DNA from 3 places in the Streptococcus canis genome. Region 1 is predicted to be linked to each of the others. Evidence: predicted binding sites of a transcription regulator. Region 1 holds the regulator's gene; each other region holds the start of a gene.
What was found. Region 1 encodes CtsR, which represses protease genes until heat stress. Its sites were predicted from a motif close to TTGGTCAAAAAAGGTCAAANA; they were not measured.

Region 1 (4,438 bases):
CCCCATAGGCCCGAAAACGGTCTGGGTATTGGTCAATAATGGTCTTGTAAAATTGATTAATGGTCTGAGCAGCCTTGAGAGCCTCTTGTGGCTTACCAAACTGAGGAACCTGTGGTGTTGCCGACAGTACTTGGTAGGAGACGCCAGCCTTGTCCATCATGTCAAGACGTTTAGTCAGGTCCTGAGGGTCGCCACTAGCATTTAGACCCTTTGCGATTGCAATGCCAGTGCCACCCAAACGTTCTAGTAAATCGAGGTACTCATCTGACCAGAGGTGAGCATGTGTGTCAATAGCTGTTTGTGTCATCAGTTGACCTTCTTTCTATCATCAATTCCAGAAGAAATTTTTTGCTTGTCAGAAACAATGCCTTATCTGTTATTGTAACAAAAAAATCACTAACTTGAGATAAAAAAGTTCTCAGATTTAGGCTCAGAAAAGGGTGTTGTACTGTCTATGGAGGATAATTTTAAAAAATTTAGAAAAATAAAAAAATAATCATTTTTTTTAAGGGTTTAGATTGACAGGGGGGGTAAAACGTGTTACACTTGGCAAGTAAATTAGTTTTTGAGTTAGTATTTGTGTTTCAACATCTTTATTTCTCTCTATTTTTACAAATGCTTTATAGAAAGGAAGTGGATGCATATGACACAAGGTACAGTTAAGTGGTTTAACGCTGAAAAAGGTTTCGGTTTTATTTCAACTGAGAACGGTCAAGATGTCTTCGCACATTTTTCAGCAATCCAAACTAATGGTTTTAAAACATTAGAAGAAGGACAAAAAGTGGAATTTGATGTCGAAGAAGGTCAACGTGGCCCTCAGGCAGTCAATATCACTAAATTAGCTTAATCAGGTTAAATGATAAGAGAAAAGCAGGTGTTGGGAACAACGGCTGCTTTTTTTGTTTTCAGTTGATGATTGTCTCCAATGACAAAGAGTTGCTTTTAAGGTCTTCTATTTGTTATAATAATAGTCAGTTTTAGTCAAAACAGACCGATCTGGTGCCTTTATCTAGTGTAAACGGTTCATAAGCAAAGGAGTGATAGCATGCCGACAAAAAATACTTCAGATAGTATTGAAGAATATATCAAAGAATTATTAGCCCAATCGGGAATTGCAGAGATTAAGCGTTCTATGCTAGCAGATTCCTTTCAGGTTGTTCCAAGCCAGATTAACTATGTGATTAAAACCCGTTTTACAGAAAGTCGGGGTTACGAGGTTGAAAGCAAGCGTGGCGGTGGTGGTTATATTCGTATTGCCAAGGTTCATTTTTCAGACAAACATCATCTGATTGGCAATTTAATGGCCTCTATTGATGAACGCCTGAGCGAACAGGTCTTTACTGATTCGATGCAACTCCTCTTTGATGAACATTTAGTCACAGAACGTGAAGGAAACATTGTTTTGGCCATGGCATCTGATGAAGTCTTAGGGCCGGATGGACCAACTATTCGTGCGCGGATGCTCTACCGTTTATTGCAGCGAATCGATAGAAAGGGAAGCAATTAATGATCATGTATTCATTGAAGATGCAAGAAATCTTTAGGCAGGCACAGTTTCAAGCAGCCCGCTTTGACAGCCACTACCTAGAAACTTGGCATATCTTGTTAGCCATGGCTAGAGTTGACCAGTCCTTAGCAGGTCTAGTGCTAAGTGAATTTGATGCTAAAGTTGCAGTGGAAGAATACGAAGCTGCCGCTATTTTAGCTATAGGAAAAAATCCTAAAGGTCAGGTGTCACACGTGGATTTCAAGCCTCAATCCAAGACCTTGACGAATGTGTTACAGTTTGCGCAGGCTATTAGTCAAATCACTAAAGACCCAGAAGTCGGCTCTGAACATGTGCTCTTTGCCATGCTACTCAATCCTGATATTATGGCAAGTCGTCTCTTGGAAATGGCTGGGTATCGCATCAAAGATAAAGGAAATGGGGAACCTCGCTTAGCTGATTTGCGAAAGGCCATTGAGATTCACGCAGGTTATAGCAAAGAAACCATTAAGACTATCCATGAGTTACGCAAACCAAAGAAAACGAAGGTTCAAGGAACCTTCTCAGATATGATGAAACCACCAAGCACGACGGGTGATTTGGCTGACTTCACCAGAGATTTGACCGAGATGGCAAAACAAGGTCTGCTAGAGCCTGTCATTGGTCGTGATGCCGAAGTATCTCGCATGATTCAAGTGCTCAGTCGTAAAACCAAAAACAATCCTGTTCTTGTTGGAGATGCAGGGGTTGGTAAAACTGCCCTTGCCTATGGTCTTGCCCAACGTATTGTGAATGGAGCCATTCCTTATGAACTGCAAGACATGCGCGTCCTCGAATTGGACATGATGAGCGTCGTTGCGGGGACACGTTTTCGTGGTGATTTTGAAGAACGCATGAACCAGATTATTGATGACATTGAAGCAGATGGCAAGATTATCCTCTTTGTGGATGAATTGCATACCATTATGGGGTCAGGAAGCGGTATTGATAGCACACTTGATGCTGCTAATATTTTGAAACCAGCCCTATCTCGTGGCACCCTTCACATGGTCGGAGCAACAACGCAGGAAGAGTACCAAAAACATATTGAAAAGGACGCCGCTCTTTCTCGCCGCTTTGCCAAAATTTTAATTGAAGAGCCTAACCTAGAAGACGCCTATCAGATTTTACTAGGTTTGAAGACTTCCTATGAAACCTACCATAATGTGTCAATTTCTGATCAGGCAGTGCATACAGCTGTTAAAATGGCGCATCGCTACCTAACTAGTAAAAATCTTCCAGATTCAGCCATCGATTTGTTGGACGAAGCTAGCGCTACAGTCCAAAGCATGGTTAAAAAATCAAGTTCGGAAATCATCACACCAATAGATCAGGCACTTCTTGACGGTGATATAAAAAAGGTTTCACGTCTTTTGGCCAAAGAAGCTAAGGGGCAGACGAGAAGGCCAAGGCCAGTAACAGAAGACGATATTATGGCAACCCTGAGCAAATTATCAGGGATTCCATTGGAAAAACTCAGTCAGGCTGATAGCAAAAAATACCTCAATCTTGAAAAAGAGTTGCACAAGCGCGTGATTGGACAAGAAGACGCTGTTTCAGCCATTTCTAGAGCAATCCGTCGTAATCAATCGGGTATTCGCACTGGTAAACGTCCAATTGGTTCTTTCATGTTCCTTGGACCTACTGGTGTTGGGAAGACTGAATTGGCTAAAGCTTTGGCAGAAGTCCTCTTTGATGACGCGTCAGCCCTTATCCGCTTTGACATGTCAGAGTATATGGAAAAATTTGCGGCATCTCGCCTTAATGGAGCGCCTCCAGGCTATGTTGGTTACGATGAAGGCGGTGAATTAACAGAGAAGGTCAGAAATAAGCCTTATTCTGTCCTCCTCTTTGACGAGGTGGAAAAAGCCCACCCTGACATTTTCAACGTGCTCTTACAAGTGCTTGATGACGGTATGTTGACAGATAGCCGTGGGCGTAAGGTGGACTTCTCAAACACCATTATTATCATGACTAGTAATCTAGGGGCAACAGCTCTGCGGGATGATAAAACAGTTGGCTTTGGGGTAAAAGGGGTCAGCCATGACCACCAAGCCATGGAAAAACGGATTTTGGAAGAATTGAAAAAAGCTTATCGACCAGAATTTATCAACCGAATTGATGAAAAGGTTGTCTTCCATAGCCTTACCCAAGAGAATATGAGGGAAGTGGTTAAGATTATGGTGCAGCCATTGATTGCTAGTTTAGCAGAAAAAGGCATTACCCTCAAATTCCAGCCAATGGCTCTCAAGTACCTTTCAGAGGAAGGCTATGATGTGGAAATGGGTGCTCGTCCATTGCGCCGTACTTTGCAAACGCAGGTAGAAGACAAACTATCCGAATTGATTCTTGCTGGTGACTTGGCAAGTGGTCACACCCTGAAAATTGGGCTTTCCCATGGCAAACTCAGCTTTAACGTTGGGTAAATTTCCCTGCTTCACCTAGTTGACAGCTTACGATTCACAATAAAGAGTCTGTTCTTATGAAAACGGACTCTTTTTTCTTGACTATTTTTGACCAAGTGATAAAATAGAGGAGGAAGTTAGCACTCATATATTAAGAGTGCTAAATGATTAAAGATTCTTTTATTGGAGGAAATATACATGTTAAAACCATTAGGTGACCGTGTGGTCGTAAGATTTGACGAAGACAAAGAACAGACTGTCGGTGGTTTTGTCCTTGCAGGTACTCATAAAGAGTCAACACGAAAAGCGACAGTTCTAGCTGTCAGTGAAAATGGCATTCGCACCATCACAGGTGACGCTGTTCTTCCATCAGTAGCAGTTGGTCAGGAAGTTTTGGTTGAAAACGGGCATGATTTGGAAGTAACTGTTGATGGCGAAAAAGTATCCATCATTCGTGAAGCTGACATCATCGCTATTGTCGCAGAATAAGACGATAAATCTCTGTATA
Region 2 (4,438 bases), 600 kb from region 1:
AAAACAACTGACACAAGAAGAATTGATGGTTCAGGGAGCGGCCTGGTCCACAGCTGGTAATTTTATTAGCCGACTTTTGGGAGTGTTGTACATTATTCCTTGGTACATTTGGATGGGGCAATACGCGATTCAAGCCAATGCTCTTTTCAATATGGGGTATAATGTTTATGCTTATTTTTTATTGATTTCAACCACAGGACTCAATGTTGCTATCGCCAAACAAGTAGCCAAGTACAATTCTATGGGTCAGACTGAGCATAGTTATCAGTTAATCCGAAGTACCCTGAAACTCATGCTTGGCTTGGGTCTTATTTTTTCGGTCATTATGTATCTAGGTTCTCCTTTATTTGCTCGTTTGTCTGGCGGTGATGACAAGCTTGTCCCAATTATGCACAGTCTTTCCTTAGCTGTTTTTGTCTTTCCGGTAATGAGTGTGATTCGAGGTATTTTCCAAGGTCACAATAATATCAAGCCTTATGCAGTTAGTCAGATTGCTGAGCAACTCATTCGGGTTATCTGGATGCTCTTGACCACCTTTTTCATCATGAAGTTAGGTTCTGGAGACTATATTTCAGCAGTTACTCAGTCAACCTTTGCCGCCTTTATTGGAATGGTTGCCAGTATGGGCGTTTTAGGGTATTACCTTTGGAAGCAAGGTCTTTTAGCAGCTATTTTCAGTAAACCAAAACATACGATAGCCATTGACATCAAAGGGTTGCTGATTGAGACCTTAAAAGAGTCCATCCCTTTTATCGTGACAGGTAGTGCTATTCAAGCCTTTCAATTAATTGACCAGTGGTCTTTTGTTAATACCATGAGCCTGTTTACCACTTACAGTCGTTCTCAATTATTGGTTTTATTTGGTTATTTTAATGCCAATCCTGCAAAAATTACCATGGTCTTAATTGCGGTGGCAGCCTCTATTGGTGGGGTTGGTATTGCCCTGTTGACCGAAAATTATGTCAAAAAAGACATGACAGCAGCCGCTCGCCTAATCATTAACAACATTGAAATGTTGCTCATGTTTTTACTGCCAGCCTTGACAGGAGCTATCATTTTAGCTAGACCACTTTATTCTGTTTTTTATGGGGCTAGTGAAGATCGTGCCATTCACCTTTTTGTGGCGGTTCTTTTCCAAACCTTGTTGTTAGCTCTCTATACCCTCTTTTCACCAATGCTTCAGGCTCTTTTTGAGAATCGCAAAGCTATTTACTATTTTGCCTACGGAGTTCTTATCAAGCTTGTTTTACAAGTGCCCTTAATTTACTTCTTGCACGCTTATGGACCATTATTGGCAACAACGATTGCTCTGCTAGTGCCGATTTATTTAATGTATCGTCGCTTGCATCAGGTAACGCGTTTTAATCGGAGTTTATTGAAAAAACGACTGTTATTAACTCTCATCGAAACGATTATTATGGGGTTTATGGTTTTCATGGCTAATTGGCTCTTGGGCTATGCCTTTCAACCGACAGGTCGCTTGACTAGCCTTCTTTACCTTCTCATTATTGGTGGCTTGGGACTGGTGGTTTACGCGGCACTTACCTTGCTAACTCATCAACTTGACAAGTTAATTGGTAGCAAGGCTAGTCGTCTTCGTCAGAAATTAGGCTGGCGCTAAATAGGTCACAAGAGAAACGATTTCACGATGGAATAAATTGCGAAATGGTTTCTTTTTTTGCCATCTTTTTACAAGGAAATCAGGGACAGAAAGGAGGGAGGGAAAGTTAATCGCTAAAAATCATGATTTCTCACACAAAGTGACCAGATTTTTGGTATAATGGTAAAAGTGTAAAAAAGATAGAAGGAAGTATATCAACATGGGAAAATGTCAAGTTATTTCGCATCCGCTCATTCAGCACAAACTCTCAATCTTACGTCGTCAAACCACATCGACGAAAGATTTCCGTGAATTGGTTAATGAAATTGCGATGCTTATGGGATATGAAGTGTCTCGTGACCTTCCATTAGAAGATGTCGACATTCAAACACCAGTTGCTAAAACGGTGCAAAAACAATTAGCTGGTAAAAAACTTGCTATCGTTCCGATTCTCCGTGCAGGCATTGGGATGGTTGATGGTTTCTTGAGCCTTGTTCCAGCAGCAAAAGTTGGTCACATTGGTATGTATCGTGACGAAGAAACTTTAGAACCTGTTGAATACTTGGTCAAATTGCCAGAAGATATTGATCACCGTCAAATTTTCCTTGTGGATCCAATGTTGGCTACAGGGGGGTCAGCTATTTTAGCCGTTGATTCGTTGAAAAAACGCGGTGCAACCAACATCAAGTTTGTCTGCTTAGTAGCAGCCCCAGAAGGGGTTAAAAAACTGCAAGAGGCTCATCCAGATGTTGATATTTTCACTGCTGCCCTTGATGAATGTCTCAACGAGCATGGTTACATTGTCCCAGGTTTGGGAGACGCTGGGGATCGTCTTTTCGGTACAAAATAAAAGACTTATCGTCCTTAAAATTAAGCATCTGGGGTGGAACCCTAATTTGATTTCCTAGAAATCAGAGATGGTTCCTCCCTCTTTTTTAAAAGTAAGTTTATTATTTGACCTTTTTTGACCAAAAGATTATAATAAGGTCAATCATTATAAAAGAGGAGACGAGTGGTGGCTAGTGCCTACAAATTACCACTGTCAATCCTTTGTAGATTGGAGATTTTTTATGATTCCTGTTGTTATTGAACAAACCAGTCGTGGCGAACGTTCTTACGACATTTATTCACGCTTGTTAAAAGACCGTATCATCATGTTGACAGGTCCTGTTGAAGATAATATGGCAAATTCTGTCATTGCGCAGCTTTTATTCCTTGATGCTCAAGACAATACGAAAGATATTTATTTATATGTCAATACACCTGGTGGCTCTGTCTCAGCGGGTTTGGCTATTGTAGACACTATGAACTTTATCAAGGCTGATGTTCAGACTATTGTGATGGGGATGGCGGCTTCTATGGGGACTGTCATTGCTTCATCAGGAACTAAAGGCAAGCGCTTTATGTTACCAAATGCAGAATACATGATTCACCAACCAATGGGTGGTACAGGTGGTGGCACACAACAAACGGATATGGCTATTGCGGCAGAGCACCTCTTGAAAACACGTCACCGTTTAGAAAAAATCTTGGCACAAAATGCTGGAAAAACCATTAAACAAGTTCACAAAGATGCTGAACGTGACTATTGGATGAGTGCCGAAGAAACCTTAGCTTATGGTTTTATTGACGAGATTATGGAAAACAACGAATTAAAATAAAGGCTTGACTTAAAAAACCTGACGTGACCAGTTTCCTCTAATGACTAGGAGAGACTGGTCATTTTGCTTTTCTTGAGCAGATGTTTTCTCAACAGTGATGTTATTGATTTTGAAAGTCATCTTGAAAGCTGTTGCTGACCATTTTATGTTGCCTGTTAGTAGAGTTGTTCTTTTCGTTGTTAATCTGATGGAAACATCAATCACTGTGTGCCTACATTTGTCTATTTTTTTGAAACAGGTCTCTTTCTCCTTCCTTACCTTTTGCTTAAAGTGTGGTATAATCAAATTATGTTAGTCATTAGTGAAGAATTTATCGCCATTGAAGAAGCTGTTGATCAGCTAGTGGCAGATCTTAAAGAAATGCCTCAATACAAGGCTTATGCTGAGGCTAAAGCAGCTGTTGAAGCAGATATGAGTTTGCAAGTTGAGATGAGAAAGTTTCAGAACATCAAACAAAGCTATGCAGCCAGCGAGACCTTACAGGCTTATAGGCCAGAGGTGAGGCAGTTACGCCGAGAGATGCTAGCGCAAAAACGGTCTCTTGATTGTCATCCTCTGGTAGTTGCTATGCGCTTGGCACAGGTTGATTTTCAAGTGATTTTGGCTAACATTTCTGAAGAAATTGCTGGCGCAGTGTCTGAGAGTATTTTTGTGGATACGGGACTTCCCTTAGCATCTAAAAGACCGAGACACTCATCAGGACCATATCAAAATATCAAAGAAAAGGGCTTATAATGTTTCAAAAACAAGAACGCATAGGACTCGTTGTTTACCTGTATTATAACCGAGATGCTAGAAAATTATTAAAATTTGGAGATTTGTATTACCATTCCAAACGCTCTCGTTACTTAGTGATTTATATTAACAAGGATGATTTGGAAACGAAAGTTGAAGAAATCAGTCGTTTGAAATTTGTGAAAGAGGTTAAACCATCAGCTTTTGATGACATTGATCGTCAGTTTGTTGGGAATCTTCACCGCGAAGAAAATAGTACACCAGCTGAAGGGTTAAGTCAGGCTTAATTCTTCAGTCTCTACTCATTCGTTTGTAAGAAGGAGTGCTGGGAAAACAGTCTTTTACTATCCTTAAAAAAGAAGTGGTGCAGCTCACAATGAATGTGTGAACTTGCCCGCTTTTTTTGATTTTAGTTGGACTTGTGACCGAGAAAACTATAGCA
Region 3 (4,438 bases), 510 kb from region 1:
AGGCAAATCAATGCCCTCAACCTGATAAGCTATTCCAACTTTTGCATGAGATAATTTGATCATACGTACTCCTTTTAACGACAGTGTTAATTATAACACATTCACTTGTCTCTAACATATCTCGCTTTAAGTTTTTTGCCTTTTTAATCTCATATAAGAATAACTCTAAAAAGAAATGGCAATCTGACACAGAAACTTTCTTGCTAACAGTCGTTCAGTCTTGTTGCAATCAAAAAACCTGAGCAAATGGATGCTCAAGCTAGATCAAGCCGCTTATAAAACCTTGCTCAAAAAATCTTTGGTCCGGTCTTCTTTGGTTTGGTCAAAGAGTTGGCTAGGGTTGCCTTCTTCTACAATAACCCCACCATCCATGAAGATGACTCGGTCAGCCACTTCCTTGGCAAAGCCCATTTCATGAGTCACAATAACCATGGTCATCCCAGATTTAGCCAAATCCTGCATAACTGCTAAGACCTCGCCCACCATTTCAGGATCAAGGGCTGAAGTTGGTTCATCAAAGAGTAAAACATCTGGATCCATAGCTAGTCCACGCGCAATGGCAATCCGCTGCTGCTGCCCACCAGAAAGGCTAGCAGGATAAGCCTTGGCTTTTTCTGATAATCCAACTTTGTCCAACAAGTTCAAGGCTGTTTTGTCAGCCTCTGCTTTAGCCATTCCCTTGGTTTTGATTGGCGATAAGGTGATATTTTCTAAAACAGTCATATTGGAAAAGAGGTTAAACTGCTGGAAAACCATTCCCATTTTTTCGCGCATGCTAAAAATATCATTCTTCTTATCGGTAATATCAACCCCTTCAAAACTAATCTGTCCCTTGGTCGGTACTTCCAAAAGATTCATGGTTCGAAGCAAGGTTGATTTCCCAGAACCAGAAGGTCCGATAATCACCACAACCTCTCCTGGCATGATGTCTAAATCAATTCCTTTAAGCACTTCATTGTGATCATAATACTTGTGCAAGTCTTTAATTGAAATAATAGCCTCAGTCATTAATGATTACCTCCTTGCGCCATGCGACGTTCTAATACTGACAATAACTGTGACATCACTGTTGTGACCATTAAGTAGTAAAAAGCAGCCACCAGTAAGGGGGAAATGGGAGAATAAGTAGCCGTTACCACCGATTGGGCACCATTCCAAAGTTCCATCACCCCAATGGTTTGTAAAAGAGCACTATCCTTAATAATAGTAATAAATTCATTTCCTAAGGCTGGCAAAATATTTTTAAAGGCCTGAGGCAAAATCACATAACGCATGGCATTTCGAGGACGAATCCCTAGTGAATAAGCCGCTTCTAATTGCCCTTTTGGCACAGCCTCAATACCTGCTCTAACAATTTCTGAAATATAAGCGCCACTATTCAATGAAATGATAATAATACCAGGAAGGAGTCTTGAAAAATCCAAGTCCAAAACCCCAAAACTAATAGTGGGCATATCGTTAAAATGCATCCAAGCAAAGGCAATCATGATTTGAACCACCATAGGTGTTCCCCGAAAGACCCAAACGTAAAGATTAGCGATCCAGGTCAACGGCTTCACTTGACTACGTTTAATCAAGGTGACCAAAACACCAATAAGGGTGCCAAAAAAGACAATGCTGACAGAAATCATAACGGTGACAAGTACACCGTAGTTAAAGTAGGCCCAGTATTTGGGCAAGAATGACAAATCCATCTATATCTCCTCATAAATCCTAGGTTGATTATAATAAAGATAATTATACCATTCGATGAATATTAATACAACACTTTTTGACAATAAAAAAACCTGCCTCAGGCAAGTCTCTTTACTATGTCATGCTTAATATAATAAATCGTAGATTTCCATTGCAATCAAGTCAATACTATCAAAGGAATATGACTCACGTGCTTCAACATCACGCAATGTGAAAACTGGTCCATTTTCAGGGTCATTTGAAAAGGCAACTTCTGCAACAACAACACCATCACGTTCAAAATTTCGCTTGAGATTACCGCCATCTGTTACCATCAATTCCAAACGATTGATGATTCTCACCAAATGTGATTCCATTTCGTTTCTCCTATTCGTTTTTTATCCCTATTATTTTAACACAAATCAGGGGAAACTAACAAGAAAAGTGGCATTTTTCTTAACATTTTGCGGTTTTTTCGCCTTTTGTGACCACTGACACTTAACCTTATTGGCAGAATGGCAGAGCATTCTCCAATTTATCACTCTCCATAGTAAAGTGCTAAAATGATAAGCTTTTTACTTGATTTCCCAAGCCGTGGTGCTATAATATGAGTATAAAGTTTGACCATTTTTGACTAAATGACTTTGACTTTTTAGATAAACCCTCGGAGGTATATTATGCTTTGTCAAAATTGTAATTTAAACGAATCAACCATTCATCTTTACACAAATGTTAATGGAAAACAAAGACAGGTTGACCTTTGTCAAAACTGTTACCAAATCATGAAAACAGACCCAACCAATCCTATTTTAGGTGGCCTAAACAGAGGACAAAAAGCCCAAGATCGGTCTTCACATCCTTTCTTTGATGACTTTTTCGGCGACCTCAATAATTTTAGAGCCTTCGGTAATCTTCCTAATACACCGCCTACACAAGCGGGCCAAAATGGCAACGGAGGAGGACGTCACGGTGGCAATTATAATGGGCAAGGGCAACCACAGCCGCAAGCCCCAAATCAGCAAGCAAAAGGCCTACTAGAAGAATTTGGCATTAACGTGACCGATATTGCAAGGCATGGCGATATTGACCCTGTTATCGGCCGTGATGAGGAAATCACCCGTGTGATTGAAATCCTCAATCGCCGAACCAAAAATAATCCTGTGCTTATTGGTGAGCCAGGAGTTGGTAAAACTGCTGTTGTAGAAGGTTTGGCTCAAAAAATTGTTGATGGTACTGTTCCTCATAAATTGCAGGGCAAACAAGTTATCCGTCTTGATGTGGTTAGTCTTGTTCAGGGAACAGGTATCCGTGGTCAATTTGAAGAGCGCATGCAGAAATTAATGGAAGAAATTCGCAATCGCAAGGATGTCATTCTCTTCATTGATGAAATTCATGAGATTGTCGGTGCCGGTTCTGCTGGCGATGGCAATATGGATGCTGGTAATATTTTAAAACCAGCCTTAGCCCGTGGTGAATTACAGCTCGTCGGTGCTACCACCTTAAATGAATACCGTATTATTGAAAAAGATGCCGCCTTAGAACGACGCATGCAGCCGGTGAAAGTTGACGAACCTTCTGTAGAAGAAACCATTACGATTTTAAAAGGTATCCAACCCAAATACGAAGACTACCATCATGTCAAATATAGCCCAGCTGCTATTGAAGCTGCCGCTCATTTATCCAACCGCTATATTCAAGACCGTTTTCTTCCAGATAAGGCTATTGACCTCTTGGACGAAGCTGGTTCCAAAATGAATTTAACCCTCAACTTTGTTGATCCGAAAGAGATTGACAAACGCCTTATTGAAGCAGAAAATCTCAAAGCCCAAGCTACTCGAGACGAAGACTATGAACGCGCCGCTTATTTCCGCGATCAAATTGCAAAATACAAAGAAATGCAGGCTCAAAAAGTCAATGAGCAAGATATTCCAATCATTACTGAAAAAAACATTGAAGCTATTGTAGAGCAAAAAACTAATATTCCAGTTGGAGACTTGAAAGAAAAAGAACAGTCTCAACTTGTAAATTTAGCCAACGATCTAAAAGCACACGTGATTGGACAAGACGATGCTGTTGATAAAATTGCTAAGGCTATTCGTCGTAACCGCGTGGGACTTGGTACGCCAAATCGTCCAATCGGTTCCTTCCTTTTTGTTGGACCGACTGGGGTCGGTAAAACGGAATTGTCTAAACAGCTGGCTATTGAACTCTTTGGCTCGGCAGACAACATGATTCGCTTTGACATGTCCGAATACATGGAAAAACACGCTGTCGCCAAATTAGTCGGAGCACCTCCAGGTTATGTCGGTTATGAAGAAGCCGGACAGTTAACCGAACAAGTTCGTCGCAATCCGTATTCCCTTATTCTCTTAGATGAGGTGGAAAAAGCCCATCCTGACGTCATGCACATGTTCTTGCAAGTTCTTGATGATGGCCGTTTAACAGATGGTCAAGGACGAACAGTCAGCTTCAAGGACACCATTATTATCATGACTTCCAATGCTGGAACAGGCAAGAGTGAAGCTTCTGTCGGATTTGGTGCGGCTAGAGAAGGACGAACAAATTCTGTTCTAGGTGAATTAAGCAACTTCTTCAGCCCAGAATTCATGAACCGTTTTGATGGTATTATCGAATTTAAGGCCTTGAGCAAGGATAACCTCCTACACATCGTTGATTTAATGTTAGCTGATGTTAATCAACGCTTAGCTTACAATAATATCGACCTAGATGTGACACAAAAGGTCAAAGAAAAATTAGTTGACCT

Region 2: a site for CtsR is predicted at 2,552-2,572, ahead of EL097_RS00605 (ATP-dependent Clp protease proteolytic subunit). Genes of this name have one in related genera too.
Region 3: a site for CtsR is predicted at 2,292-2,312, ahead of EL097_RS06320 (ATP-dependent Clp protease ATP-binding subunit). Genes of this name have one in related genera too.

The regions. Positions count from the first base shown of each region.
Region 1 covers NZ_LR134293.1:720,622-725,059, forward strand. The annotation lists gene EL097_RS03780 (amidohydrolase family protein) at 1-307, opposite strand, end outside; gene EL097_RS03785 (cold-shock protein) at 644-847, shown strand; gene EL097_RS03790 (CtsR family transcriptional regulator) at 1,046-1,507, shown strand; gene EL097_RS03795 (ATP-dependent Clp protease ATP-binding subunit) at 1,507-3,951, shown strand; gene groES (co-chaperone GroES) at 4,129-4,419, shown strand.
Region 2 covers NZ_LR134293.1:123,980-128,417, reverse strand. The annotation lists gene EL097_RS00615 (putative polysaccharide biosynthesis protein) at 1-1,621, shown strand, start outside; gene upp (uracil phosphoribosyltransferase) at 1,821-2,450, shown strand; gene EL097_RS00605 (ATP-dependent Clp protease proteolytic subunit) at 2,671-3,261, shown strand; gene EL097_RS00600 (YlbF family regulator) at 3,550-3,996, shown strand; gene EL097_RS00595 (YlbG family protein) at 3,996-4,283, shown strand.
Region 3 covers NZ_LR134293.1:1,230,841-1,235,278, reverse strand. The annotation lists gene EL097_RS06340 (FeoA family protein) at 1-63, opposite strand, end outside; gene EL097_RS06335 (amino acid ABC transporter ATP-binding protein) at 274-1,008, opposite strand; gene EL097_RS06330 (amino acid ABC transporter permease) at 1,008-1,694, opposite strand; gene EL097_RS06325 (YkuJ family protein) at 1,821-2,051, opposite strand; gene EL097_RS06320 (ATP-dependent Clp protease ATP-binding subunit) at 2,352-4,438, shown strand, end outside.